3 regions of the Streptomyces sp. NPDC004327 genome follow, and region 2 is predicted to be linked to each of the others. Evidence: riboswitches for the same ligand, from Rfam matches in the RefSeq annotation. Region 2 holds a riboswitch; each other region holds the start of a gene.
What was found. Region 2 has a riboswitch for thiamine pyrophosphate ahead of ACFYU9_RS32230 (thiamine ABC transporter substrate binding subunit). Riboswitches for the same ligand answer to the same signal wherever they lie in the genome.
Positions count from the first base shown of each region.

Region 1: linked by a shared signal. The riboswitch ahead of thiO (glycine oxidase ThiO) and the one ahead of ACFYU9_RS32230 (thiamine ABC transporter substrate binding subunit) in region 2 are both predicted to bind thiamine pyrophosphate.
Region 3: linked by a shared signal. The riboswitch ahead of thiC (phosphomethylpyrimidine synthase ThiC) and the one ahead of ACFYU9_RS32230 (thiamine ABC transporter substrate binding subunit) in region 2 are both predicted to bind thiamine pyrophosphate.

Region 1 is NZ_JBIAME010000010.1:4,006-13,734, reverse strand. It holds gene ACFYU9_RS30150 (phytoene desaturase family protein) at 90-1,517, shown strand; gene ACFYU9_RS30145 (hypothetical protein) at 1,543-2,385, opposite strand; gene metF (methylenetetrahydrofolate reductase [NAD(P)H]) at 2,437-3,354, opposite strand; gene thiE (thiamine phosphate synthase) at 3,446-4,096, opposite strand; gene ACFYU9_RS30130 (Rv2175c family DNA-binding protein) at 4,182-4,556, opposite strand; gene ACFYU9_RS30125 (NAD(P)/FAD-dependent oxidoreductase) at 4,600-5,796, opposite strand; TPP riboswitch at 5,953-6,065, shown strand; gene thiO (glycine oxidase ThiO) at 6,063-7,256, shown strand; gene thiS (sulfur carrier protein ThiS) at 7,253-7,471, shown strand; gene ACFYU9_RS30110 (thiazole synthase) at 7,477-8,271, shown strand; gene pknB (Stk1 family PASTA domain-containing Ser/Thr kinase) at 8,375-9,729, shown strand, end outside.
Region 2 is NZ_JBIAME010000011.1:107,972-117,700, forward strand. It holds gene ACFYU9_RS32205 (LOG family protein) at 1-584, shown strand, start outside; gene ACFYU9_RS32210 (hypothetical protein) at 663-1,616, shown strand; gene ACFYU9_RS32215 (hypothetical protein) at 1,643-2,677, shown strand; gene ACFYU9_RS32220 (ABC transporter ATP-binding protein) at 2,709-3,731, opposite strand; gene ACFYU9_RS32225 (ABC transporter permease) at 3,731-5,344, opposite strand; gene ACFYU9_RS32230 (thiamine ABC transporter substrate binding subunit) at 5,407-6,504, opposite strand; TPP riboswitch at 6,587-6,697, opposite strand; gene rlmN (23S rRNA (adenine(2503)-C(2))-methyltransferase RlmN) at 6,727-7,833, opposite strand; gene ACFYU9_RS32240 (hypothetical protein) at 7,980-8,708, shown strand; gene ACFYU9_RS32245 (phosphatidate cytidylyltransferase) at 8,836-9,729, opposite strand, start outside.
Region 3 is NZ_JBIAME010000006.1:480,889-490,617, forward strand. It holds gene ACFYU9_RS22955 (SsgA family sporulation/cell division regulator) at 1-300, shown strand, start outside; gene ACFYU9_RS22960 (YibE/F family protein) at 553-1,986, opposite strand; TPP riboswitch at 2,058-2,172, shown strand; gene thiC (phosphomethylpyrimidine synthase ThiC) at 2,167-3,966, shown strand; gene ACFYU9_RS22970 (hypothetical protein) at 4,036-4,836, opposite strand; gene ACFYU9_RS22975 (metallophosphoesterase) at 4,999-6,285, opposite strand; gene ACFYU9_RS22980 (LacI family DNA-binding transcriptional regulator) at 6,746-7,852, opposite strand; gene hisC (histidinol-phosphate transaminase) at 8,211-9,323, shown strand; gene ACFYU9_RS22990 (cyclophilin-like fold protein) at 9,390-9,729, opposite strand, start outside.

The DNA.
Region 1 (9,729 bases), on a different contig from region 2:
CATCCGTGCGGCTACTCATCTCGCCCTCTAGGTACGGGTACTCAGACCGGTCGGCGTCATTGTCGGCGGGGGCCGATAAGGTCCCTGGCATGGCACGGATTGTGGTGATCGGCGCGGGTCTCGGCGCCATGGCGGCAGCCGCCCGGCTCGCGGTGGCGGGCCATCGGGTGACGGTGTACGAGATCAACGCGACGTACGGCGGCGGGGTGCGCCGCCTGGAGCGCGACGGCTTCGGCTTCGACACCGGGCCGGGGCTGCTCCATCTCCCGGCCGTCTACCGCGATCTGTTCGTGAAGACGGGCAAGCAGCCGCTGGAGGAGTGCGTGACGCTCACCCAGGTCGATCCGGCGAGCCGTCATGTCTTCGCCGACGGCACGACGGTCGACCTGCCGAACGCCTCGCGGGCCGGCACGGTCGCCGCCCTGGACGCGGCGCTCGGCGCGGGCGCCGGCGAGCGCTGGGGCGATTTCCTGGGGCGGGCCCGTGAGGCCTGGGACCGCACCCGGCGTCCGCTCCTGGAGGAGCCGCAGGGCGCGGACACCACCGCGCTCGGCCGCGAGCCGTATCCGGCCCTCAAGGCGGGGCTGCTGCGCCGTCCGACGACCACGCTCGCCCAGGTCGGCGCCCGCGAGCTGCGCGACCCTCGGCTCGCCGCGCTCCTCGACTCGTACGCGTGGGGATACGGCTTCGACCCGGCCACGGCCCCCGCCTCGGCGGCCGTGCTGCCGTACATGGAGCAGACCTTCGGCAGCTGGTACGTGGCCGGCGGCATCCGGGCGCTCGCGGACGCGGTGTACGAGCGGTGCCTGCAGCGGCGGGTGGAGTTCGTCTTCGGCACCGAGGTCACCGAGGTCCTCCAGGAGCACGGCCGGGCGGTCGGGCTGAAGCTGGCGGGCGGCGAGACGGTGCGCGCGGACCACGTGGTCGCCGGCGCGCCCGTGCCGATGCTCTACCAGGAGCAGCTGGTCGGCTGGGAGCGGCAGGACGAGTGGCCGCGCTTCCAGCCGGTGCGGACGGGCCGGGTGACGGTCTGCCTGGCGCTGCGCGGCGCCCGGGAGCCCGGCGCGGTGCACCGCACGGTGGTGCACGCCACGGCGGACCTGCCGACCGTGACGGTGCTGCGGCCCGACGACCCGTCGCTGCGGCCCGACGACGACCACGAGTCGGTGACGGTCACGGCGACGGAGGGCGCCCTGTCGTCCTGGACGGAGTTCGCCGGGAAGATGCTGATACAGGCCGAGATGGTGGTGCCGGATCTGCGCGAGCGGCTGCTGTGGCAGGAGCTCCGCACCCCCGACGACACCCTTCTGGAGACGGGCGCGGCCGAGGTCCCGGGCCCGGCGCTCGCCGGTGACCGGGGCCGCTGGCTGCCGGCTGCGAACGCCTCACCGGTGCCCGGGCTCTACTTCGCCGGCGGCTGGTCCCACCCGGGCGGCGGGCTGGCCCACGCCGGGATGTCGGGCGCGCTGGTCGCCGGGCTGATCGTGGAGGGCGCCGGCTTCCGCGGCTCGCAGTGACCGGCGCCCCGCCGGGAGCCGAAGGCTAGTAGCGGTGCTGCTGGTCCTCGCCGTACCCGTACTGCTGCTGCGGCGGCTGCTGCTGGTGCTGCTGGTGCTGCTGGTCGGGGTACTGCTGCTGGTCGGTGTCGCGCTGCTGCGGGACCCAGATGCCGCCGGGCGGGGTGTCGTAGGTGTACGAGGGGGCGTACGGGTCGGCGTAGGGCTGCTGCTGGTAGGTGCCGTACTGCTGCCCCGCGTCGCCGTACTGCTGGCCGATGTACGGGTCGGAGTAGGCCGGGTACTGCTGCTGGCCGCCGGCGCCGTAGTCGTACGCGGGCTGCTGCTCGTAGCCGGCGTACGGGTCGGCGTGGCCGGTGTACTGCGGCTGCTGCTGGTCGTAGCCGGTGCCGGACGCGCCGTACACGCCGTAGGAGCCGGTGTCCTCGGGCATGGGCTCCGGCTCGTAGACCGCCGTGGTCTCGGCGGCCATGACCTCGGGGCCACTGGGACCGTCGGGGCCGTCCTCGTGGTCCGGTCCGCCGGCCGGCTCGTAGGCGAGGTCGCTGACCTCCAGCGTCGGGCCGGCCTTGGCCGCGGCGGAGCCCGCGCGGCGGCGCCGGCTGGCGCCCGGGCGGCCGCCGATGGCCCAGCCGGTGGAGAAGCCGCGGCGGAAGGAGAGGGTCACATAGGTCTGGCCGACGGCGAACGCGACGGCGCCGACCACGATGACGACGACGGACGGCACCAGGACGCCGACGACGACGCCGAGGAAGCCGCCGAAGGCGAGCAGCCGCCAGCGCAGGCGTGCCTTGTACTGCAGCAGCACCTCACCGAGCAGCCACAGCGCCACGACACCGAACGCGATGTAGAGGACCGTCCACCCCATGCCCGCCCCTCTCCTACGGCCTCCGCCGCGGGTAGGGGCGGGTACGGCCGGTCAGGACTGCTGGTGCAGTCCGAGATTCTCGTAGATCTCGAGCGTCGCCCTGGAGTTGTTGAGCGTGATGAAGTGCAGTCCGGGGACACCCTCGGAGAGCAGCCGCGCGCAGAACTCCGTCGCGAACTCGATGCCCATGGAGCGTACAGCGGCCGGATCGTCCTTGACGGCGAGGATGCGTTCTTTCACGTCGGCGGGGAAGAGGGCGTTACTGAGGGTGGGCAGCCGTTCCAGTGTCCGGAGGCTGACGACGGGCATGACCTCGGGGATGATCGGGGTCTCGCATCCGGCCTTCTGGACGCTGTCGCGCAGCCGCAGATAGGCCTCCGGGTCGAAGAACATCTGGGTGATCGCGTAGTCGGCGCCGGCCCGGCACTTGTCCACGAAGTGGCGGACGTCGGTGTCCCAGTCCTCCGAGCGCGGGTGCATCTCGGGGAAGGCGGCGACGCCCACGCAGAAGTCGCCGGACTCCTTGATCAGCCGGACCAGGTCGGCCGCGTAGTGGACGCCCTCCGGGTGCGCGACCCACTCGCCGAGCGGGTCGCCCGGCGGGTCGCCGCGGACGGCGAGCATGTTCCTGATGCCGGCGTCGGCGTACTGGCCGAGGATGTTGCGCAGCTCGGCGACCGAGTGGTCGACGGCGGTGAGGTGCGCGACCGGGGTGAGGGTGGTGTCGGAGGCGATCTTCTGGGTGGCCTTGACCGTGCCGCCGCGGGTGGAGCCGCCCGCACCGTAGGTCACGGAGACGAAGCTCGGCGCGACCGCCTCGATGCGGCGCATGGCGTCCCAGAGGCTCTGCTCGCTCTTCTCGGTCCGGGGCGCGAAGAACTCGAAGGAGTACGAGGTGTCGCCGGACGCGAGGATGTCGCGGACCGTGCGTGCGCGGTCCGAGCGGACGGAAGCGGTACCAAGGGCCATACGGGCAGGTTAGACGGGGTCCAAGCCACGGATAAAGCGGAGTCCGCCCTGTGGACACCTTTCAGGACAGCTTTGGCGGACATCCGGGTGGTCACACGGCGCGTTCGCGGACCCGCTTGGCGAGGGCGGCCGCGGCGGCGGCCGGGTCGTCGGCCTCGGTGAGGGCGCGGACGACCACGATCCGGCGGGCGCCGGCGTCGAGGACCTGGTCCAGGTTGCTCTCGTCGATGCCGCCGATGGCGAACCAGGGCCGGTCCTGGGCGAGTCCCGCCGCGTACCGCACGAGGTCGAGGCCGGGGGCGTGGCGGCCGGGCTTGGTGGGGGTGGGCCAGCAGGGGCCGGTGCAGAAGTAGTCCACGCCCGGCTCGGCGGCGGCCGCGGCCACCTCGGACTCGGCGTGGCAGGAACGGCCGATCAGCACCTCGTCGCCGAGGACGGCGCGGGCGGCGGGCACGGGCAGGTCGCCCTGGCCGAGGTGGAGCACGTCGGAGCCGATGGCGTGGGCGACGTCGGCCCGGTCGTTGACCGCGAGGAGCTTGCCGTGGCGGCGGCAGGCGTCGGCGAGGACGGCCAGGTGCTCCAGCTCCTCGCCCGCCTCCATGCCCTTGTCGCGGAGCTGCACGATGTCCACGCCGGAGGAGAGCACGGCGTCGAGGAAGGCGGGCAGGTCGCCCTGGCGCTTCCTGGCGTCGGTGCACAGGTAGAGCCGGGCGTCGGCGAGCTGTGCGCGGGACGTGGACATGGTGGTTCCCCCCGTCGGGTGGTCGGGGCCCGCGCGGCCGGTGTCCCGGCCGTGTGGGCCCCTGGTGGGTCGTCGGTGGTGCGTGTCAGACGGCGAGCGCCTGGGCGCGGCGCTTCACCTCCGTGCCGCGATTCTCGCCGAGGGCCTGCGCGGGCGTGCCCGGCAGGCTCGGGTCCGGGGTGAAGAGCCACTCCAGCATCTCTTCGTCGCTGAAGCCGTCGTCCCGCAGGAGCGTCAGGGTGCCGGCGAGGCCCTTGACGACCTTGCCGTCCTGGATGAAGGCGGCCGGCACCTGGAGGATCTTCTCGCCGGGGCGCACCTCTCGGCGCACGGCGATGAGCTGGCCTTCCTTGACCAGCTGCCGCACGCGCGTCACCTCGATGTCCAACATCTCCGCGATGTCGGGAAGGAAGAGCCAGGCGGGGACGAGAGCATCGGTCTTTGCGTCAATCTCGGTCACGGGACAAGCCTGCCATCCCGGACTGGCAGCCGGTAGTCGGGCCCTACCGGACTGCGGCCTTCAGAGGGACGGACGGGTCCGCGGCCCGCTCCGGGTCGACGGCGGCGCGCTGCTCGATCAGCCGCCGTCCCTGGGCCAGGTCGCGCGGCCGGCCGACCGCGAGCAGCGCCACCGGGACCTCGTCGCGCAGCCACAGCACGGTCCACGCCGGCTCGGCCGGGTCGCCGCGCCACAGCAGGGTGTCGGCGGCGGCGTGGTGTCCGGCGTACTGGACGAAGCGGCCGAACTGCTCGGACCAGAAGTACGGCACCGGGTCGTAGGCGGGGACGGTCCCGGCGGGCGCCCCGGAGACGGCGGCGACGATGTCGGCGGCGACCGTGCGCGGGCCCTGGAGGGCGTTGTCCCAGTGGTGCACGAGGAGCCGCTCGCCGTAGCGGGCGGACGGGAAGGAGGCGCAGTCGCCGACCGCGTACACGTCGGGCAGCGAGGTGCGCAGCCGGTCGTCGGCGCGGAGCGCGCCGCTCGGGTCGAGGGCGGCGCCGGAGCCGGCCAGCCAGTCGGTGTCGGGGCGGGCGCCGATGCCGACGACGACGGCGTCGGCGGCGATGCGGGTGGTGCTTCCGTCGGCCCCGGTGAGGACCACCCGGCCCTCCTCGACGCGCTCCACGCGGGCGGCGAGCCGGAGTTCGGTGCCGCTGTCGGCGTACCAGCCGGCCATCGGGGCGGTGACCTCGGCGGGCAGCGCGCCGGCCAGCGGCCGGTCGGCGGCCTCGACGACGGTGACGGCGCAGCCGGCCTCGCGGGCGGCGGTGGCGAACTCGGCGCCGATCCAGCCGGCGCCGACCACCACGACGTCGTGGCGGCGCGCGAGGACCTCGCCGAGCCGGGCGGCGTCGTCGAGGGTGCGCAGCAGATGGACGCCGGGGACGCCCTCGCTGCCGGGCAGGGTGAGCGGGCGGGCGCCGGTGGCGACGACGAGGGTGTCGTACGGGACGGGGCCGGCCTCGGTGTCGACCTCGTGGTCGCCGGGGCGCACTCCGGTGACCTCGACACCGAGGCGGAGTTCGACGCCGAGTGACTCGAAGTCGACGTCGAAGGCGGAGTCCTCGGCCTTGCCGAGGAGGACCGCCTTGGACAGCGGCGGCCGGTCGTAGGGCTGGTGCGGCTCGGCGCCGATGAGGGTGACGGGGCCGGTGAAGCCCTGTTCGCGCAGGGCGACGGCGGTCTGCACACCGGCCATTCCGGCGCCGGCGATGACTACGTGGTGGGGAACCTGCTTCTGCTCGCTCACCCGACCACCTTACGCATCTGACGCTCCGTCAGGAACCAGCGGGGAGGCCGCCGGGGCGAGAGGCCCCCTGCACCCACCCGGCGACGGCGGTTAGTCTGACCGGCGTAGAGCACTCGCGGGAGCCCGGACGCACCGGGCTGAGAGGGAGGCTGGCCGGCCTCCGACCGTACGAACCTGATCCGGGTCATGCCGGCGAAGGGAGGGGCTGGACGCCCATGTCGCGTACATCCGACAGGTCCGACACGTCCGGAACATCCGGCGCGCTCGACGTCCTCGTCATCGGGGGCGGGATCATCGGCCTGGTCACCGCCTGGCGGGCCGCGCAGCGCGGCCTGCGCACCGCGGTGGCCGACCCCGAACCGGGCGGCGGGGCCGCCCGGGTGGCGGCCGGCATGCTCGCCGCCGTCACCGAACTCCACTACGGCGAGGAGACCCTCCTCGGCCTCAACCTCGCCTCCGCCCGCCGCTACCCCGACTTCGTCGCCGAGCTCACCGAGGCGTCCGGCGGCCTGGACACCGGCTACCGCGCCTGCGGCACCCTCGCCGTGGCCCTCGACGCCGACGACCGCGCCCATCTGCGCGAACTCCACGCCCTGCAGACCCGCTGCGGGCTCACCTCGGAGTGGCTCAGCGGCCGCGAGTGCCGGCGCCTGGAACCGATGCTGGCGCCCGGCGTCCGCGGCGGGCTCCGGGTCGACGGCGACCACCAGGTCGACCCGCGGCGGCTCGCCGACGCGCTGGTGGCCGCGTGCGAGCGGGCCGGCGTGGTCTTCCACCGGGCCGTCGCCGAACGGCTCACGGTGGTACGGGACCGGGCCCGCGGCGCCGTCCTGGCGGGAGGCGCCGAGGTGACCGCCGACCAGGTGGTGCTGGCCGCGGGCAGCCTGAGCGGGCGGCTCGACGGCGTACCGGCCGAGGTCCTGCCGCCCGTACGGCCCGTGAAGGGACAGGTGCTGCGGCTGCGGGTGCCGCCCGCGTACGCGCCCTTCCTGTCCCGGACCGTCCGCGCGGTCGTCCGCGGCAGCCACGTCTACCTCGTGCCGCGCGAGAACGGCGAGCTGGTCGTCGGCGCCACCAGCGAGGAGCTGGGCTGGGACACCACGGTCACCGCCGGCGGGGTCTACGAGCTGCTGCGCGACGCGCACGAACTCGTCCCCGGCATCACCGAACTCCCGCTCACCGAGACCCGCGCCGGGCTGCGCCCCGGCTCCCCCGACAACGCGCCGCTGCTCGGCCCCAGTGCCCTGCCCGGGCTGCACCTGGCGACCGGTCACTACCGCAACGGGGTGCTGCTCACCCCGGTCACCGGCGACGTCATGGCGGAGGCCCTCACCACCGGCGCCCTGCCGGAGGAGGCCCGGCCCTTCACCGCCCGCCGCTTCTCCCCCGCACACCTGGAGCACGCATGAACGTGTCCGATTCCCTCACCGTGTCCGTGAACGGAGAGAGCCGGGTCCTGGACGGGCCCGTCCGTCTAGACGCCCTCGTCGCGACCCTCACCCGCGCCTCCTCCGGAGTGGCCGCGGCCGTCAACGAGACCGTGGTCCCGCGCGGCCGGTGGGCCACCACCCTGCTCGGCGACGGCGACCGGGTCGAGGTCCTCACCGCGGTCCAGGGAGGCTGAGCGCGATGTCCGACGACGTGTTCCTGCTCGGCGGCACGGAGTTCTCCTCCCGCCTCATCATGGGTACGGGCGGGGCGCCCAGCCTCGACGTCCTCGAACGCGCGCTGGTCACCAGCGGCACGGAGCTGACCACCGTCGCCATGCGCCGCCTCGACCCGACGGTGCGGGGCTCCGTGCTCTCCGTCCTCGACCGGCTCGGCATCCGCGTCCTGCCGAACACCGCAGGCTGCTTCACCGCCGGCGAGGCCGTGCTCACCGCGCGCCTCGCGCGCGAGGCGCTCGGCACGGAGTGGATCAAGCTGGAGGTCATCGCCGACGAGCGCACGCTGCTGCCGGACGGCGAGGAACTGCTCGCCGCGGCCGAGACGCTCGTCGACGACGGCTTCACCGTGCTCCCCTACACCAACGACGACCCGGTCCTCGCGCGCAAGCTGGAGGACGTCGGCTGCGCGGCGATCATGCCGCTCGGCTCGCCCATCGGCTCCGGCCTCGGCATCCGCAACCCGCACAACTTCGAGCTGATCGTGGAGCGGGCGGGCGTGCCGGTGATCCTCGACGCGGGCGCCGGCACGGCGTCCGACGCGGCGCTCGCCATGGAGCTGGGCTGCGCCGCCGTCATGCTCGCCTCGGCCGTCACCCGCGCCCAGGACCCCGTCCTCATGGCCGACGCCATGCGCCACGCCGTCGAGGCGGGCCGCCTGGCCCACCGCGCCGGCCGCATCCCCCGCCGCCACTTCGCCGAGGCGTCGTCGCCGGCGGACGGCCGCGCCCGCCTGGACCCGGAACGCCCGGCGTTCTGACGCCCGCGCGAGGCCCTCGTCACGGCGAGGGCCTCGTCACAGCTGCGCTGCAGTCCCGGCCGCGCGGGCGGGGGTGTCGTGGCGCCCTCGTAGACTCGACGCCGTGGACACGACCCTTCAGGACCCCCTCGCCGGGCGGCTGCTCGACGGCCGCTACCGCGTCGAGGCGCGCATCGCCGTCGGCGGGATGGCCACGGTCTACCGGGCCGTGGACACCCGGCTCGACCGGGTGCTCGCGCTCAAGGTGATGCATCCGGAGCTGGCGACGGACGCCGCCTTCGTGGAGCGGTTCATGCGGGAGGCGAAGTCCGTCGCGCGGCTCGCGCACCCCAACGTGGTCGGGGTGTTCGACCAGGGCGCGGACGGGGCGTACGTCTATCTGGCGATGGAGTACGTCGCCGGGTGCACGCTGCGGGACGTGCTGCGCGAGCGGGGCGCGCTGCGGCCGCGCGCGGCACTGGACATCCTGGAGCCGGTGCTCGCCGCGCTGGGCGCCGCGCACCGGGCCGGGTTCGTGCACCGGGACATGAAGCCGGAGAACGTCCTCATAGGGGACGACGGCCGGGTGAAGGTGGCCGACTTCGGGCTGGTCCGGGCCGTGGGCACGGCCACCGACACCACCGGCTCGGTCCTCGGCACCGTGTCCTACCTCGCGCCCGAGCAGATCGAGCACGGGACCGCCGACACCCGCGCGGACGTGTACGCGTGCGGGGTCGTCCTGTACGAGATGCTCACCGGCGCCAAGCCGCACTCCGGGGACACCCCGGCCCAGGTCCTCTACCAGCACCTGAACACCGACGTGCCCGCCCCCTCCGCCGACGTCCCCGGCCTCGCCGGTGAGCTGGACGCGCTGGTGGCGGCCGCCACGGCCCGCGACCCCGAGCTGCGGCCGTACGACGCGGTCGCGCTGCTCGCGCGGGTCCGCGAGGCCCGCGCCGGGCTCGGCGAGGAGCAGCTGGACGCCGCACCGCCGCGCGAGCGGGCCCAGGCCCCGGCCCCGGAGGGCTCCGGCCCCGAGGACCGGACCAGCGTCATCCCGCGGATCCGGCCGCTGCCGGTCGAGCACACCAGCGTGCTCCCGACGCCGGTCCCGGCGCCCGCGACCGCGACCGCGCCGGCTCGCCGCCGGCCGCGCGGCCCCTTCCTGATCGTCGCCGCCGTCCTGCTCGCCCTCGGCATCGGCACCGGCGTCTGGTACATCAACGCCGGCCAGTTCACCCGCGTCCCCGCCGTCCTCGGCCAGTCCGAGGCCCAGGCCACCAAGCGGCTCACCGCCGCCGGTCTGGACGTCGGCACGACGAAGCGCGACTTCAGCGACGTGTACGAGCGCGGCACGGTGATGGCCGTCGACCCCGCGCCCGGCGAACGGATCCGCGGCAACGGCCGGGTGACGCTCACCCTGTCCCGCGGCCCGAAGGTCGTGAAGGTCCCGAACCTCAAGGGCATACCGCTCGCCGA
Region 2 (9,729 bases):
CGGGGCTGACGGTGGCGACGGGCGGCGGGCCGGGCGCGATGGAGGCGGCGAACCTGGGCGCGTACACGGCGCCGCTCGCGGACGAGGCCCTGGACGAGGCGCTGGAGCTGCTCGCGAAGGCGCCGTCGTTCACACCGTCCGTCACCGACTGGGCGCGGGCCGCGTTCGAGGTGCGGGCCCGGTGGCCGCGCGGCGGCGACTCGGTCGGCATCCCGACCTGGTTCTACGGGCACGAGCCGACCAACGCGTTCGCGGCCCGCGTCGGCAAGTACTTCGCGAACGCCACCCGCGAGGACGGGCTGCTCGCCCGGTCGAACGCGGGCGTGGTGTTCCTGCCCGGCGCGGCCGGCACGGTCCAGGAGATCTTCGACAACGCGACGCCGAACTTCTACGGCTCACGCGGCGGACCGACCCCGATGGTCCTGGTGAACCGCGCGCACTGGACGGACGAACTGCCGGCCTGGCCGCTGCTGCGCACGCTGGCGGCGGGCCGCCCGATGGCGGCGCGGATCGCGCTGGTCGACTCGGTCGACGAGGCCCCGGCGGCGCTCGCGGAGCTGACGGCTGCCCGACCCGGCGCGTAGGGGCCCTCCCCCGCGCGGTGGAACGGGTGTCGACCGCGGACTGACGCCGTGTACGCCGGGGCGCGCGAGGCTCACGGCATGCCTACCAAGAACTGGCCCGCCTGGGCGGGCCGCGCCGCTCTCGTCTGGTCCCTGCTGTACGCGGCGGGCGCCGCCCTCGCCGCCGCCACCGGTCCCGCGTTCGGCTACGCGCTGCTCGGCAAGGGCACCGGCACGGCCGCCGAGACGGCGACGGCCGCGCTGTACGCCGCGGCCGCCGTCCTCGCGTCCGTCATGCTCGGGCGCCCGGCCGGCCGGTGGCTCCCGGTCGCCGCGTGGGGTGTCGTCGGCCTGTGTCTGTCGTCGGGCTTCGGCTTCCTGCTCGCCCCGGCCCACCTGCTGTTCTTCCTGTCGCGCAACCAGCCGCCCCTGGACCTGGCCGCCCTGGCCAACCAGGCCGTCGCCGTCCTCGGCGCCGTGCTGTGGGCCGGCGCGGCCCTCGCCCACCGCCGCCACCGCCTCGGCACCTGCCCGTACTGCGGCGGCCGCGCCCCGGCCGTCCCGGCGGACGCCCGCCGCGCCGGCCTCGTCGCGGTCGCCGCGCTCGTCCCGTACACGGCCCTGAAGACGATGTGGGCCCTGGGCCTCACCCCGGGCTACACCGGCACCGGCCGGCCGGGCGCCGACCCCCGGTACACCAGCGACCTGGGCCTGTGGCTCTACGACCACGGCGTCGACGTCACCGCGGTCCTCGCCCTCGTCGGCATGGCCCTGGCCCTCGCCCTCACCCGCCCCTGGGGCCGCCGTCTGCCCCGCCCCCTCCTCCTCGCCCTCGGCTGGACGGGCGCCGGCGCCCTCGCCCCGTTCGGCCTCTTCCTGGCCGTCATCGGCCTGCTGACCTGGACCGGCGCCCTCACCACCGGCTCCATCCCCGACCACGCCCCCTGGATCGTCGCGGTGGCCTACGGCGGCTTCTGCCTCTTCGGCCTGGCCCTCGGGCAGTCGACGAGGCTCTACCAGCGGGCGACGCGGAAAAACTGCGCGCGCTGCTGAGCCCGTCCGGGTGAGAATCCGGGGCGATGACGAGAGTGACGGACCTGATGGACGTGTTCGTGTGCGCGGGGTGCGAGGCGGTGCTGACGGCACCGGTGGTGCGGGTCCCGCTTCCTCCGGAAGCCCATGTCTCCTGCGGACACGAGTTCCTGCCTCCGCTGATGGCACCGGGGACCTACGCGGTCGAGCCGCTGCCCTCGGGCCGTCCCTCCCGCATGTGGGAGGACCTCGCGGAGTCGGAGGCGGCCGCCCAGGGGGTGTACGCGCCGGTCTACGGGGTGTCCTTCGGGCCTCGGGACCGGGCCGTCGTCGCACCGGGCGACGTCCGCGGCACCGTACTCGTCCCCGAGCGCTGTGGCGACTCCTGCCTGGGCGTCGTGGCCGGTGAAGGGCCCAACCTGGTGTGCGAGGCATGCGGGTTGCCGGTGGCGTGCCGCGAGGACGACTGCGGGATCTGGTCGGCGGTGTGGTTCGAGCCGGACGCGGTGCGCCGCGTGTCCACCGGTGTGCCCGCTCCCGTAGGGGAGCTGACGCCGCTGCCTCCCGTGGAACCCCCCGGCCGCTGGAGCCCACGCTGGGCGGCGGCCACCGGTGCGGCCCTGGCCCATCTGCTCGCGGCCTCCGACGGCGGGCCGGTGGTCCTGCCCGCCGGGCTCGTCACCGAGCTGCTCGGCCCGGCTGTGAGGGCGCTGCTGCCGGCCGAGGGCCCGGCGAAGCAGGTCGGCCTCGCCGGTCCGGGACTGCCGGGCGACGACCTCGACATCGTGCTCGTCCCGTACGGCGCACCGCCGCCCGTCGGCGCGGCCGCCGTGCCGCTGCCCGACGGCGTCTGGTCTTATCTGGCGCTGCCCGGGGAGACCCGGCCGATACCGGCGTCCGGCACACTGCCGGCCGGCGTGCTGCGCGACGACTATCCGCTGCCGGACCACCCGTGGTCGCTCCTGCGGCCCGACCGCGACGCGTTCCTGTACACGCTGGCCCGGCTGCCCGAGGTCCGGTCGCCGTGGCTGCGCACACTGTACGACCGGGTGTGGACCTCGCCGTACGGCTCGGTGTTCTAGGCCTGCCCTGCCCTGATCCGCCGGACAGGCCCTAGCCCGCGTCGAGCACGACCACCTCGTCCGCGTCGAACACCACGTCCACCTCGGCGCCCGCCTCCGGCGCGTCCCGAAGGGCGAACTCCGCCTCCAGGAGCGGGCCTTCGGCCGGGCGGAGGGTGACGGCGACGTGGTGGCCGCGGAAGGTGCGGGTCTCGACACGGCAGGCGAGGCCCTCGCCCGGGGTGGCGAGGCGGACGCCCGCCGGGCGGACGAGGAGGGGGCGGTCGCCCTGGGGGGAGCCGTCGGGGACCGGGATCTTGCCCCAGACGGTGGTGGCGGCGGCGCCGGTGACGGTGGCCGGGACGACGTTGTCGAAGCCGAGGAAGCGGGCGACGAACTCGGAGGCGGGGCGCCGCCACACCTCAAGGGGCGTACCGGACTGGGCGATGCGGCCGTCGCGCATGACGACGACCCGGTCGGCGAGGGCGAACGCCTCGCCCTGGTCGTGGGTGACGGCGAGCACGGTGGTGCCCAACGCGCCGAAGAGGCCGCGCAGTTCGACGACGAGACGTTCGCGCAGGCCCCGGTCGAGCTGGCCGAGCGGCTCGTCGAGCATGAGGAGCCGGGGCCGCGGGGCGAGGGCGCGGGCGAGGGCGACGCGCTGCTGCTCGCCGCCGGAGAGCGCGGAGACGGCCCGGCGCCCGGCACCGGGCAGACCGACCAGGTCCAGCAACTCGTCGACACGGGTGGCCTGTTCGGCCCTGGACGCGCCGCGCATGCGCAGCCCGAAGGCGACGTTGCCGGCGACGTCGCGCTGCGGGAAGAGCTGGTGGTCCTGGAACATGAGGCCGACACCGCGCCGGTGCACCGGCACCCCGGCCTGGTCGGCGCCGCCGAGCAGCACCCGCCCGCCGTCCAGCGGCTGGAGTCCGGCGACGGCGCGCAGCAGTGTCGACTTGCCGCTGCCGCTCGGCCCCAGCACGCACACGATCTCGTGCTCGGCGACCTCCAGGTCCACCGCGTCCAGGACGGCACGGTCCCCGAAGCGTACGGTCGCGCCGGTCAGCGTCAGCATCAGAACTCCCCCGAGGTCCGGTCGGAGCGGAGCCGTTCGAGGAGCAGCAGGGACACCGCGCACACCACCATGAGAATCGTCGAAAGGGCCATGGCCTGGCCGTAGTTGAGCTCACCGGGCCGGCTCAGCAGCCGGGCGACGGCGACCGGCAGCGTCGGGTTGTCGGGACGGGCGATGAACACGGTCGCGCCGAACTCGCCGAGCGACACCGCGAAGGCGAAGCCTGCGGCGATGAGCAGCGCCCGCCGCACGAGCGGCAGGTCGACCTCCCGCCACGCCCGCCACGGCGAGGCCCCGAGCACGGCCGCCGCCTCCCGCAGCCGTTCGTCCACGGCCCGCAGCACGGGCAGCATGATCCGTACGACGAAGGGCACGCCGACCAGGGCCTGCGCGAGCGGTACGAGGATCCAGCTGGCCCGCAGGTCGAGCGGCGGCTCGTCGAGGGTGATGAGGAAGCCGAAGCCGACGGTGACGGCGGACACCCCGAGCGGCAGCATGAGCAGCGCGTCGAAGCCGCGCACCAGCCGTCCGGCACGCCGGGTGAGCGCGGCGGCGGCGAGACCGCCGATGACGACGGCGATGGCGGTGGCGGCGAGCGCGTACTGGAGCGAGTTGACGATGGTGTCGGTCATCGGCACGAGGAAGGTGCCGTTCTCGTCGACGGACTGCAGTGCCCGGTAGTAGTCGAGGCCGTAGCCGCCGGGCGTGGCGAAGGAGCGTTCGACGAGGACGCCGAGCGGCGCGAGGATCAGCAGCGCGATCAACAGCAGTACCCCGCCGAGCAGCGCCCACTGGCCGGCGCCGCGCGGCCGGCGCGCGGTCCGCTCGGCCGGCACCAGTCTCAGCGCGGTCTCCCGGCGCCGTACCGCGCGGGCGTGCACGGCGAGGATCGCGCCGACCATGACGAACTGCACCAGGGTGAGCACGGCGGCCGTGGACAGCTGGAGCCGGTCGGCGGTCTGCCGGTAGATCTCGGTCTCCAGCGTGGAGTACGTGGGGCCGCCGAGGATCTGCACGATGCCGAAGGAGCTCGCGGTGAACAGGAACACCATGAGCGCGGCGGCGGCCACCGACGGGGCGAGCGCGGGCAGCGTCACCGTCCGCCAGGCCCGCAGCCGGGAGGCGCCGAGCACCCGGGCGGCCTCCTCCTGGCGCGGGTCGAGCTGGGCCCACAGGCCGCCGACGGTGCGGACGACGACCGCGTAGTTGAAGAAGACGTGGGCGAGCAGGATCGCCCACACGCTGGTGTCGAGCCGGACGCCCCACCAGTCGTCGAGCAGCCCGCGGCGGCCCACCAGGGCGAGGAACGCGGTGCCGACCATGACGGTCGGCAGCACGAACGGCACGGTGACGACCGCGCGGAGCAGCTTCTTGCCGGGGAAGTCGAGCCGGGCGAAGACATAGGCGCCGGGCAGCGCGACGAGCAGGGTGAGCGCGGTGGAGGCCAGCGCCTGCCACAGCGTGAACCACAGCACGTCGAGGATGTCGGGCCGGCTCAGCGTCTCCGTGAACCGGCCCAGCGCCCAGTGCCCGTCGGGCCGCAGCCCGCGCTCGACGATCGAGACGACGGGCCAGGCGAAGAACACCGCGAAGAAGACGACGGGCAGGACCATCAGCCCGAGCCGCGTCGCGTTCCCCGCGACGCGGCTGCGGGCCGTACCCCTGCCGCGGGCGGCTACTTCAGGACGAGCGAGGTCCACTGCTGGATCCACTGGTCACGGTTGTCGGCGATCTTCTTCGGCGCCAGCGTCTCCGGCTTGTCGATCACCACGCCGTGCTTGGTGAACAGCTCCGGCAGCGACGCGTCGTTCGCGACGGGGTTGACGAACATCTGCAGCGGCATGTCCTCCTGGAACTTCTTCGAGATCAGGAAGTCGATGAGCGCCTTGCCGCCCTCGGGGTTCCTCGCCCCGTCGAGCAGGCCCGCGAACTCGGTCTGCCGGAAGCAGGTGCCGGTGGACACGCCGGTCGGCGCGACCTTCGGCTGCGGCTCGGAGTACAGCACCTCGGCCGGCGGGGAGGAGGCGTACGACACCACCAGCGGCCGGTCGCCCTTGGCCTTCTTGCCGCCGGAGGAGCCGGAGAACTCCTGGTTGTAGGCGAGCTCCCAGCTGTCGACGGTCTTCACGCCGTTGGCCTTGAGCTTCTTCCAGTAGTCCGGCCACCCGGCGTCGCCGTACTTCGCGGCCGTGCCGAGGAGGAAGCCGAGCCCCGGGGAGGACCGCTCGGGGTTCTCCACGACGAGCAGGTCCTTGTACGCCGGCTTGGCCAGGTCGTCGAAGGTCTGCGGCGGCGCGAGCTTCTTCTGCGCGAAGTACGCCTTGTCGTAGTTGACGCAGATGTCGCCGGAGTCGACCGGGGTGACCCGGTGCCGCGCCTTGTCCAGCTGGAAGGCGTCGGGGATCCGGCCCAGGCCCTTGGCCTCGTACGGCACGAAGATGCCGTTGTCGAGGGCGCGGGACAGCAGCGTGTTGTCGACGCCGAAGAAGACGTCGCCCTGCGGGGCGCCCTTGGTCAGGATCTCCTTGTTGACGGCCTCGCCCGCGTCGCCGCTCTTGAGCACCTTGACCGTGAAACCGGTCTCCTTGGTGAAGGCCGCGAGCACCTCCTTGGAGGCGGCGAAGGAGTCGTGGCTGACGAGCGTCACGGTCTTCGGGGCGGGCTCGCCGGTCTTGCCGGCCGCCCCACGGCCGTCGCTGGTGCCGCAGGCGGCGAGGGTGGTGACGCCGAGCGCGCCGACGAGCGCGGCGGCGGCCGCCTTCCTGATGTTCACGTGAATGTCCTCCTGGGTGTGACCAGAAGGAGACGCGGCCCTGCCCGCTCCCGGGACACCGGGCGCGGGCAGGGCGCAACAGCTCGAGTTACGACCGAACTTCCTACCCGGAATGACCCGGGCGAGGTTCAGAGGGTCTGCGGTCCTACGGTGACCGCACTCTCAGCGCTGTGGCGCTCCCCTGTCGGAATGTGAAGATGTGTTCGAGCTCAGACTACAAGGTCAGCGTTCGGCGGCGGCGAGCTGTCCACAGGCGCCGTCGATCTCCTGACCGCGGGTGTCGCGGACGGTGACCGGCACGCCGTGGGCGGCGATCGCCTCGACGAACGCCTTCTCGTCCTCCGGCCGGGACGCGGTCCACTTGGAGCCCGGGGTCGGGTTCAGCGGGATCAGGTTGACGTGCACCCGCTTGCCCTTGAGCAGCCGGCCCAGCAGGTCACCGCGCCACGCCTGGTCGTTGATGTCCCGGATCAGGGCGTACTCGATGGAGATCCGGCGGCCGGACTTCTCCGCGTACTCCCACGCCGCGTCGAGGACCTCACGGACCTTCCAGCGGGTGTTCACCGGCACGAGGGTGTCGCGCAGCTCGTCGTCCGGGGCGTGCAGCGACACCGCGAGCCGGCACTTGAAGCCCTCGTCGGCGAACCGCAGCATCGCCGGGACCAGACCGACCGTGGAGACGGTGATGCCGCGCTGCGACAGGCCGAGGCCGTCCGGCTCCGGGTCGGTGAGCCGGCGGATGGCGCCGACGACCCGCTTGTAGTTGGCGAGCGGCTCGCCCATGCCCATGAACACGATGTTCGACAGCCGGGCGGGGCCGCCGGGGACCTCGCCGTCGCGCAGCGCGCGCATGCCGTCGACGATCTGGTGGACGATCTCCGCCGTGGACAGGTTGCGGTCGAGACCCGCCTGGCCGGTGGCACAGAACGGGCAGTTCATGCCGCAGCCGGCCTGCGAGGAGATGCACATGGTCACCCGGTCCGGGTAGCGCATGAGCACCGACTCCACGAGCGTGCCGTCGTGCAGCTTCCACAGCGTCTTGCGGGTCGTGTCGTCGTCGCACGACACGTGCCGCACCACCGACATCAGATCGGGCAGCAGCTCGCCCGCGAGCTTCTCGCGCGAGGCGGCCGGGATGTCGGTCCACTCGGCCGGGTCGTGCGCGTACCGCGCGAAGTAGTGCGTGGACAGCTGCTTGGCGCGGAACGGCTTCTCGCCGATCGCGGCGACCGCCTCCTTGCGCTCGGCGGGCGAGAGGTCGGCGAGGTGCCGCGGGGGCTGCTTGGCTCCGCGCGGGGCGACGAAAGTGAGTTCTCCGGGCTTCGGCATGGTCCTACCAGTGTCGCAGACGGATTCCGGGACCGGCGCACCCCGCGAATTGGCCGATCACCGCCTCATGGGGTTGGGTGTTCATGCCAATGAACTGATCTTGGTCCGGCCGGGGCGGCCGGACCGGCACCGCTGAGGAGTCCCAGGTGAAGGCTGTTGTACGGGGGGCCGCCGTCGCGGCGGTACTGGCGCTCGCGCTGACGGCGTGCAAGGACGGGAGCACGGCGGCGAACCCGCCGGCGGGCGGCCCGGGCACGGGAAGCCCGAGCGCCAAGAGCGCGGCCTCGGGCGCGCCCGCCCAGCAGGGCGGCGGGTCTGCGGCTCCCACCGACCACCAGAGCATCACGCCGAACTTCCCGCCGGCGTCGGTGGACGCGACGGGCATGTACGCCGCGCTCCCGGCCGACGGCAGCCTGCAGTCCATGTCCAGCGGCGAAAGCGTCGTGATCCAGGGCGCCGACGCCCTCAAGGGCTGCCCCGAGCTGACGAAGGCGCCGTGCGCCCCCGGGATCCAGGTGGCCGGGCACAAGGACATGGAGTCGCGCAACCCGGACGGGGCGCGGATCGAGTTCAGCCTCCTCTCCTTCGCGGACGAGGCCGGCGCCACCGCGGAGACGAAGGCCCTCGCGGAGCAGAAGCGGAAGCCCGGCGACGCGGACGAGCACCCGGTGAAGCCGCTGACGATGGACACCGGCGCCGAGGAGACCCAGGCGTTCCAGCACGACAACAGCATCGACGTCGTCATGCGCGTCGGCTCCGTCGTGGCCTACGTCATGGCGAGCGACACCTCGCCCGAGAACGTGAAGTACGCGGCGAAGCTCCAGATCGCCCGCGTACAGGCGGTCGCGGCGGGGATCAACCCGGACCGCGGCTGACCGGCGGGCCGTCCGGGCCGGAGGCGACGCGCAAGGGCCCCCGGGCGCGGACTATGCGGAAGGGCCCCCGGCCCGCACTCGAAGGTGCGGGCCGGGGGCCCTTGCGCGAACCCGGTGGACGCGCCGGTCAGCCGCTGCCCACGAACAGCACCAGCAGCAGCCAGACCACCGGCGCCGTCGGCAGCAGCGAGTCCAGCCGGTCCATGATGCCGCCGTGACCGGGCAGCAGCGTGCCCATGTCCTTGATGCCGAGATCACGCTTGATCATCGACTCGCCCAGGTCGCCCAGGGTCGCGCTGGCCGCCACCGCGAGGCCCAGGATCAGGCCCTGCCACCAGGCGCCGTCGTCAATCAGGAACTCCATGCACAGCGCACCCGCCGCCATCGCGAACGTCACCGCGCCGACCAGCCCCTCACGGGTCTTGCCGGGGCTGATGCGCGGCGCCAGCTTGTGCTTGCCGAAGCGCCAGCCGACCGCGTACGCGCCGGTGTCGCTGACCACCGTCAGGAGCAGGAAGGTCAGCACCCGCTGCGGCCCGTCGTCGGCGGTCAGCAGCATCGCCACGAACGTCGCCAGGAACGGCACGTAGAACGCGGCGAACACGCCCGCCGTGACGTCCTTCAGATAGCCCTCGGGCGGCTCCGTCATCCGCCACACGAGAACGGCGAGCGCCGTGAGCGCCATCGCCACCCACGCGCCCTCCGCGCCCCGCACGTAGCCGGCCACGACCATCGCCGCGCCGCCGACCGCGAGCGGCACCAGCGGCGCCTTGATGGCCTTGCGCTCCTGGAGGCGGGACGTCAGCTCCCACAGGCCGACCACGACGGCCACCGCGATGACGCCGACGAACGCCGGCTTCCAGATGAACAGCGACGCGATGATCACCGCGCCGAGGCCCAGGCCGACCCCTATGGCCGCGCCCAGGTCACGGCCGGCGCTCTTCTTCTGCCGCGGCTGCTGCCGGGGCGAGGGCGCGGGCTGGGAGGGGCTGGACATGGGCTCCTGCGGGTGCTCGTGCGG
Region 3 (9,729 bases), on a different contig from region 2:
GACGCCCCGGTGACCTGGGCGTTCGGGCGGGAGCTGCTGCTCGACGGGATCAACAGGCCGAGCGGGGACGGCGACGTGCACATCGCGCCGACCGACCCCGAGGGCCTCTCCGACGTGATGATCCGGCTCCAGGTCGGCGGCGACCGCGCCCTGTTCCGGGCCAGCGCACCGCCGCTGGTCGCGTTCCTCGACCGGACGGACAAGCTCGTCCCGCTCGGTCAGGAGCGGACCCTCGGTGACTTCGAGGACTACCTGGAGGAGGCACTCGGCCGGATCCTCGCGGAGGAGAACGCGGGCTGAGTCACGGCCGGGTCTCCGAGCCCCGGCCGTGCGCCCGGCCCCCCTGCCGGGTTCGCACCGCGTCCACCTGCGCGCCTGTTCTTGCGCGTCCGTTCCTGCGCGCCCATTCCTACGCACCCGTTCCTGCGCGTACGTCCCCGCGCCCGCTCATGCGGTCCGTTCCCTCGCGTACGTCCCCGCGTACGTCCCCGCGTCCGCTCGCGCGTACGTCCCCGCGTCCGTTCCGCCCGCTAGGCGCCCCGCGCAGCAAGGTCACTTCGCCCGTCGCCGCCGGCCGCCCCGTCCCCCTCGCGCCGCTGCTCCGCGCGCCGCCCGTCCCGCCGGAACCGGCTGTCCCGCCGGCCCAGGGAGGCCGGTCGCCGGCCGGTCGGCCGCGACCACGAGGGCCGCGAGGCCGGTGGTGACCGGCACCGAGGCGACCAGACCGATCGAGCCGACCAGCGTGCGGACGATCTCCTCCGCCACCAGCTCGCTGTTGGCCACCGTCCCCATGCTGCTCTGCGCGATGGAGAAGAGCAGCAGCAGCGGCAGTGCCGCGCCGGCGTAGGCGAGCACCAGGGTGTTCACCACCGAGGCGATGTGGTCCCGGCCGATCCGGATGCCGGCCCGGTAGAGCGCCCGCGGTCCCATGCCCGGGTCGGCCTGGTGGAGTTCCCAGACGGCCGAGGTCTGGGTGACCGTCACGTCGTCGAGCACGCCGAGCGAGCCGATGATGACGCCGGCGAGCAGCAGGCCCGACATGTCGATGTGCGGGTAGAGGCCGTGGATGAGACCGGTGCTGTCGTCGGTGTTGCCGCTGAGCGAGGCCCAGCCGACGAAGAGCGAGCCGAGCAGCCCGGTCAGCAGCAGCGAGACCAGCGTGCCGAGCACCGCGACCGAGGTGCGCGCCGAGAGCCCGTGGCACATGTAGAGGGCGATCAGCATGATCGCGCTCGCCCCGACGACGGCCACCACCAGCGGATTCGAGCCCTGGAGTATCGCCGGCAGGATGAAGAAGGTCAGCACCAGGAAGCTCGCGGCGAGCGCCACCAGTGCCATCACCCCGCGCATCCGGCCGACGATGACGACGGCGAGCGCGAAGATGCCGGCGAGCAGTGCGACGGGGAACTTCCGGTCCACGTCGGTGACCGAGTACTGCAGCTCGCGCGGCGCGTCCGGCGCGTACGCGACCACCACGCCCTGGCCCTCGTGGAGCTGCCGGGGCGCGTCCGGCTGCACGATCTCGGTGAACCTGCGGCCCTTGTCGCGCCCCGTGCCGACCTCGACGGTGGCCTTCTCGCACTGGCCCGTCGCGGACTCGGCGTTCCCGTTCTTGCAGTCGACGTGCACGACGGCGACCACCCGGCCCTGCTCGGTCTGCCGGTCGAAACCGACGCCCGTGCGCTGGTGCGCCGGCGAGCCGCCCGGCCACAGCACCACGAGCCCGACGAGCACGGCGGCGCCGAAGGGGATGAGGATCGCGGCGATGACCTTCCGCAGATGCCGGGAGACGGGCGCGGCCGGCCCGTGGCTGTGGCTGTGTCCGTGGGAGTGCCCCGAGGGCGCGGAGTGGTCGGAGCGGTCGGAGTGGTCATGGCCGTGCCCGGGGGACTGGCCGGAGTGGCCGGTGGCCGGACCGGGGGAGTGGCCGTGGCCGCCATGGCCCTCGTGGCCATGCGTTTCGGGGGTCTGCTGCGTCGAAGTCACTGCTCGATCCTCGCAAGAACGCTGGGGGCCCACTGTTCAGCACGCCAGGGTTGACGCTAGCGTGGTGGCACCTTTGCACACGCGGGAGCTCGGAGCACCGGGCTGAGAGGGCGCTGAAGATCGCTGCGCCGACCGCCGAACCTGTTACCGGGTAATGCCGGCGTAGGGAGATTCGGTCTCATGACCATTCAGGATGCACGCACGCCTGCCTCCGACCAGAACGCCCCGCAGGGCAGCGGCCAGGGCGAGCGCACGCCGGGCTGGCACAAGGGGTACGTCGAGGGCTCCCGCCCCGACCTCCGGGTGCCGGTCCGCCAGGTGCACCTCACCAACGGCAAGGACGTGACGCTGTACGACACGTCCGGTCCGTACACCGATCCCGCCGTCGAGACCGACGTGCGGCGCGGACTGCCGCCGCTGCGCGAGAACTGGATCATTGCGCGCGGCGACACCGAGGAGTACGCGGGCCGTCCGGTCCGCCCCGAGGACGACGGCGTCAAGCACACCTCGCCCCGCGGCGGTGGGCTCAAGAACCTCGACGCGGTCTTCCCGGGCCGGCCGCGGCTGCCCCGCCGGGGCCGCGCCGGGCAGGCGGTGACCCAGCTCGCGTACGCCCGCCGTGGCGAGATCACGCCGGAGATGGAGTACGTCGCGATCCGCGAGAACGTCTCCCCCGAGGTCGTTCGCGAGGAGATCGCGGCCGGGCGCGCGGTGCTGCCGGCCAACGTCAACCACCCGGAGATCGAGCCGATGATCATCGGCAAGCGGTTCCTGGTGAAGGTCAACGCGAACATCGGCAACTCCGCCGTGACCTCCTCGATCGAGGAGGAGGTGGAGAAGATGACCTGGGCGACCCGGTGGGGCGCCGACACGGTCATGGACCTGTCCACCGGCCGCAACATCCACACCACCCGTGAGTGGGTGCTGCGCAACTCCCCCGTGCCGATCGGCACCGTGCCGCTCTACCAGGCCCTGGAGAAGGTCGACGGCAAGGCCGAGGAGCTGACCTGGGAGATCTACAAGGACACGGTCATCGAGCAGGCCGAGCAGGGCGTCGACTACATGACGGTGCACGCCGGCGTGCTGCTGCCGTACGTGCCGCTCACCGCGCGCCGCAAGACCGGCATCGTCTCGCGCGGCGGCTCGATCATGGCCGCCTGGTGTCTCGCGCACCACAAGGAGAACTTCCTCTACACCCACTTCGAGGAGCTCTGCGAGATCCTGGCGGCGTACGACGTCACGTACTCGCTCGGTGACGGCCTGCGGCCCGGCTCGATCGCGGACGCCAACGACGAGGCGCAGTTCGCCGAGCTGCGCACGCTCGGCGAGCTGAACACGATCGCCAAGCGCCACAACGTGCAGACGATGATCGAGGGCCCGGGCCACGTCCCGATGCACAAGATCAAGGAGAACATCGACCTCCAGCAGGAGATCTGCGAGGAGGCGCCGTTCTACACGCTCGGCCCGCTGACCACGGACGTCGCCCCGGCGTACGACCACATCACCTCGGGCATCGGCGCCGCGATGATCGCCTGGTGGGGCACCGCGATGCTCTGCTACGTCACGCCCAAGGAGCACCTGGGCCTGCCCAACCGCGACGACGTGAAGACCGGTGTCATCACGTACAAGATCGCGGCGCACGCGGCGGACCTGGCGAAGGGGCACCCGGGCGCGCAGGAGTGGGACGACGCGCTGTCGGACGCGCGGTTCGAGTTCCGCTGGGAGGACCAGTTCAACCTGGCCCTCGACCCGGACACGGCCCGGGAGTTCCACGACGAGACGCTGCCGGCGGAGCCCGCGAAGACGGCGCACTTCTGCTCGATGTGCGGGCCGAAGTTCTGCTCGATGAAGATCTCGCAGGACATCCGCCGCGAGCACGGCGGGGATCTGAAGGCCGACGAGATCGAGGCCGGCATGGCCGAGAAGTCGGCGGAGTTCGCGGCGTCCGGGAACCGGGTGTACCTGCCGCTGGCCGACTGAGGCACGCGCACGGACAGGCACTGACGGCGGGTCGCTCATCGGGGGGTGAGTGACCCGCCGTCAGGCGCGTCACGCGTCAGGGCTCGTGAAGTCCGGGCTGGTGAAACCGGGGCTCGTGTAGGTCGGGCGCGGGGCCGGGGAGCCCTCGTTCGGGCTGGTGAAGTCCGGGCCGCTGTAGCCGACCTTGGGTATGCGGCCGGCCGGCGACCGGGGCGACTGCGGGGCCGACTGCTGCGGCACGTCCGGTGCCGCGGCGAGGGCGTCGCGCAGGAAGGGGTGGATGCCCCGCTCGGTCAGGGCCCGGCACCAGGCTTCCCGGGCGCGCGTCAGCTCGTCGTCGGGGGTCTGGGCGGGGAGCTCGGTGGCGCTGTTGCGCAGGGCCGTGACCAGCAGTCCGGCCGCCGCGAAGAGCAGCCCGGCCGCGGCGACGGCGCCGAAGAGGAGGCCCGCGGTGAGCAGGGTGTCGGCGAAGGCGGGCGCCGGGTCGAGCATCTTCAGGACCGCGCCGACGAACAGGAAGATCACGGCCGCGGTGCCCGCGAGGAGCGGGCCGAGGACGGTGACGACGGCGACGAGGCCGGCGCCGCCCGCACCACCGGTGTCGTCCGCGCCGTCCGTGCCGCTCGCCGCGCGGGCCCGCTCGCGGACCTGCTCCCGCACCTTCACGAAGTGGTCGTACTCGACCGCGGCGGCGGTCGTGATCAGCGTCGTGGCGTTCAGCGCCATCGAGCGCAGCTGAGTGGTGGTCAGCCGGGACCCGGATCCGGCCAGATCCGGATGGTCGTGCGCGGTGCGCAGTGCCTCGTCGAGGACGCGCTCGAACTCGGCACGGTCCTCGGTCAGCAGGTGCGGAGCCACGTTCATGTGCATCCCCCGATGCTCCGTGGGGGCCGGAACCAGCCGTCTTCGACGGCGGGTTCGGGCAGAAACGGAGGAGAGCCTGCTACGGATGAGCCGATGGTATTGCGGTCACGGCACGTGGTGACAGGGTGTTTCGGGAAATCGCCTTCCCCGGATGCGTACGGTTATGCGTCAGGCGGACAGCGGGAGTTGGACGACCAGCAGCTTTCCGGCCATGGTCACTCCGCCGTCCATCGCGATGGCGAGCCCGTCCGCGTAGAGGTGCGGACCCTCGACCTGCGGGCGCTCTCCCTCCTCGCCGTCCTCCGTGCCGACCTGGCCGAGAAGGTACGGGATGGGGCTGTGGCCGTGCACGATCCGGTTGCCGCCGTAGGTGCCGAGCATCTCGCGGACGGCCGGCGGGCCGGCCTCCTCGTCGCGGAAGGCGAAGCGCTTGGTGAACTTCCGGAACAGGTCCCAGACCTCGTCGGCGTCGTTGCGGTTGAGGGTCTCCTTGACCGTCTCGTTGACGTCCTCGATCGTGTCGCCGTACTCGAGGTACGCGGTGGTGTCCGAGTGCAGCAGCAGGTGGCCGTCCTCCTCCGCCATGGAGTCGAGCCGGGACATCCACTGGAGGTGGACGTCCTGGAGGCGGTCCATGTCGTGCTTCTGGCCGCCGTTGAGCAGCCAGGCGGCCTGGAAGGTGGCGGTGCCGGCGCCGGAGCTGACCGGCGTGTCGCCGAAGCGCTTGGCGCCGATGAGGAGCAGCTCGTGGTTGCCCATCAGGGCCTTGCAGTAGCCGCCGGCGGCCGCCGCCTCGGCGGACAGCCGCATCACGAGGTCGATGACGCCGATGCCGTCGGGGCCGCGGTCGGTGAAGTCGCCGAGGAACCACAGCCGGGTGTTGCCGGCGGCCCAGCCGCCGTTCTCGTCGATGATGCCCTGGGCGCGCAGCGCTTCGAGCAGCTCGTCGAGATAGCCGTGGACGTCGCCCACGACGTACAGCGGGCCGCGGCCGTCGGGGCGCGCGGCGGCCGGCTGGGGCACCGGGGTGACGTGGACCTGGACGGTGTCGCCGCGGTTGATGACCGGGAGGTCGCGCTCGGTCGGCGTGTACCCCTCGGGCGGCTCGTCGTCGGGGAAGGCGTTGCCGGGGTGTCCGGAGCCGACGGCCCCGCTCGGTTCGACGGCTCCGGCCGGTCCTGCGGTGCCGGTCGCTCCGGCGGTGCCGATCGGTCCGACGGACCCGGCGGCGAAGAAGTCGTACGGCTCGGGCGCCTCGTACGGCTCACGGGGCTCGGGCGCCTCGCGGGGCTCGTACGGCTCGGGCGCCCGGCCCAGGTGGAGCGTGGCGTCGGCGGCCGTGGGAACCGGCTCGGGGGCATGGCCCTGGACGGGCACCCGGGCGTACGGAGGTACACGGAAGTCACGCAACGTCGCTGTGCGCACCACGGGTTCCTGCCCGGCCCCCTGTGTCATCGACCCCTCCACCACCGTCGCGATGCCCTGCACATCGCGGACCGGTCTGGTCGTGATGGTCCGCGGTGTCGTCCGCCCATCATAGGAATGAGGGTCCGCCTGTGTGACGCACCAGGGGTGGTGAATCCGGGTCCACTCCGGGTTCACCGGTTGTTTCGCCCGAATTGGGAAGGTCCGGACCAGGGTCGGGCCGGGGGCACCGAAAGGTTTGCGCCGACCCGGCCGGAAGAGCCACGGTCTTCCGCGACCCTCCCCCCAGCCTTCCCCGGCCCCTCCTCCCGCCCCCGTCCGGCGCCCCTGCCGCCCCGTCCGGCTCCTTTTCCCGCCCCCCGTCAGGGCTCCCCTCCCCGCCCCCTCCCGATCTCCCTCGCGGACCTCTCCCCGACTTTCCCGGACTCTTCTCGGGCTCTTCCTGCTGTTTCCGGGCTTTCGCGGGCGGTCGCCGTCCCTCGTTCCCGGTTCAGTCCTTCGAGGGAGACCGTGGCGGGCTCACGGTTGTCCTCGGCGAGCGGCGCTGCGAGGAGGTGCGGACGATCAGCTCGGTCGGTATCACCTGCTCGACCGGTCCGTCCGTCTCGATGCCCTCGATCGCGTCGATGAGCAGCTGCACGACGGCCGTGCCGATGCGGCGCGGCTTGAGCGAGAGCGTCGTGATGGGCGGCTCGGTGTTGGCGTACATCGTGGACTCGCTGCAGCACACGAGCAGCAGGTCGTCCGGGACCCGCAGCCCGTAGCGGCGGGCCGCGGCGAGCAGGTCGGTGCCGTTGGGGTCGAAGAGTCCGTAGACGGCGTCGGGGCGGTCCGGGCGGGCGAGCAGCCGGTCGGCCGCGACGGCGCCCGCGCACGGATCGTGCGCCGGATAGGCCTCGTAGACGGGATCCTGGCCGACCCGCTCGCACCAGTTGAGGTACGCGGTGGTGGACAGCCGGGTGTACGTGTCGGTCGTCGTCCCGGTGAGCAGCCCGATCCGGCGGGCGCCGGCCGCGGCGAGGTGGTCGAGCAGGTCGAGGACGGCGGCCTCGTGGTCGTTGTCGACCCAGGCGGTCACCGGCAGCGTGCCGGCGGGGCGCCCGTCGGAGACGACGGGCAGGCCCTGGCGGACGAGTTCGGTGACGACGGGGTCGTGGTCGGAGGGGTCGATGACGACGGTGCCGTCGAGGGCGACGTTCGACCAGACGTCGTGACGGGAGGTGGCGGGCAGGATGACCAGGGCGTAGCCGCGGGCGAGCGCGGCCGAGGTGGCGGCTCTGGCCATCTCCGCGAAGTACGCGAACTCGGTGAAGGTGAAAGGTTCATCCCCGTACGTGGTCACGGTCAGGCCGATGAGCCCCGACTTGCCGGTACGGAGGGTGCGGGCGGCCGCGGAGGGGCGGTAGCCCAGCCTGTCTGCGACCTCGCGGACGTGACGGCGGGTGGCGTCCGGGAGCCGCCCCTTGCCGTTGAGCGCGTCGGAGACAGTCGTGATCGAGACCCCGGCGGCGGCGGCCACGTCCCGAATGCCCGCCCGGCCCTGCCGGCTTCCCCGGGTCTGTGCCCGGCTCACCTGGTGCTTCCCTGCTGCTGTCATGGCGAGCCGATAGTAGGGCGAAGGGAGTGGGTCGGGCCGGTCGCATATGCAGGCAGCAGCAGGCACGTTTCTGCATGATCAAAAATGCCCAACAGCCTGGGAAACAGAGGGTGTTCTGGGGGTGATCATGGGAGCTGGTACCTCTGGCCGCCATGCACCTGGCGAGGGTGCGAGGTCTCGAAGAGGTCTCAACTCACCTCTACGAGGGATGCGCGCCACCGCGCCCGCCACCGGCGCGCGCCACCCCGGCGCGCGCTCCCCTCGTTGCCGCTCCGTTGTCCACAGCCCATTCGCAGGAGCGCCGAATCCTCATAAGGTGAGGAGTATTGGTGGTACGGACGGTCGAGGAGGACCCACAGTGAGCGAGACCAGCGGGACGAGCGGGGTCGGCACCACGGGCACGGCGGGCCCGAAGCTGCGCGCCGAGCTGGACGGCATCCCCACCTACAAGCCGGGCAAGCCGGCCGCCGCGGGCGGGCCGGTCGCCTTCAAGCTCTCCTCCAACGAGAACCCGTATCCGCCGCTGCCGGGCGTCATGGAGAGCACGCTGGCCGCGGCCGCCAGCTTCAACCGCTACCCGGACATGGCGTGCACCGGGCTGATGAACGAGCTCGCCGACCGCTTCGGCGTCCCGGTCTCGCACATCGCCACCGGCACCGGCTCGGTCGGTGTCGCCCAGTCGCTGATCCACTCGACCGCGGGCCCGGGCGACGAGGTGATCTACGCCTGGCGTTCCTTCGAGGCGTACCCGATCATCACGCAGATCAGCGGGGCCACCTCGGTGCAGGTGCCGCTGACCGAGGGCGAGGTGCACGACCTCGACGCGATGGCGGCGGCGATCACCGACCGGACCCGGCTGATCTTCGTCTGCAACCCGAACAACCCGACGGGCACCGCGGTGCGCCGGGCCGAGCTGGAGCGCTTCCTGGACCGGGTGCCCTCCGACGTCCTGGTCGTCATCGACGAGGCGTACCGGGAGTTCGTCCGCGACACCGACATCCCGGACGGCATCGAGCTCTACCGTGACCGGCCGAACGTGGCGGTGCTGCGCACCTTCTCGAAGGCGTACGGGCTCGCGGGTCTGCGGGTGGGCTTCGCCGTCGCCCACGAGCCGGTGGCGGAGGCGCTGCGCAAGACGGCGGTGCCGTTCGGCGTGAGCCAGCTCGCGCAGGACGCGGCGGTGGCCTCGCTGCGGGCGGAGGACGAGCTGCTCGGGCGGGTCGGCTCGCTGGTGGCCGAGCGCGAGCGGGTCCATGCGGGGCTCGTGGCCCAGGGCTGGACCGTGCCGGACACCCAGGCGAACTTCGTCTGGCTGCGGCTCGGCGAGCGGACCATGGACTTCGCGGCGGAGTGCGAGCGGCACGGCGTGGTGGTGCGGCCGTTCGCGGGGGAGGGCGTGCGCATCACGATCGGTGAGTCCGAGGCGAACGACCTGTTCCTGAAGACGGCGGAGGGTTTCCGCCAGGGCTGATCGGCCGGTTCAGGCAGGGCTGGTCGGCCGGCGGTTCGGTCGGTCAGGGCCGGTCGGCCGGTTCGGTCAGTCGGCGAGTTCCACCCGGATCGGGTCGCCGGACCGGACGGTGGCCAGGATCCTGGGGTCCCCGTCCAGCGTGCCCAGGAGGTTGCACGGGCTGGCGAGCCTCGGCTCGTCGCCCGTGGAGATCGGGGTGGGGCCGTAGGGGAGGGCGAGCGCGTCGCCCTCCGTCCAGAACGCCACCGTGCCCGGCGCGACGACCTGGCGCGCGTCGGACTCCAGCGGGACCGAGACCGGAGTGTCGAAGTAGACCTCCTCGCCCCAGGTCCGGGCGGTGGCGGAGATCGGCAGAGCCCCCACGAGCACCTTGCTCGTGGGGGTTTCGTCGAGGGTGGCCGTGGTG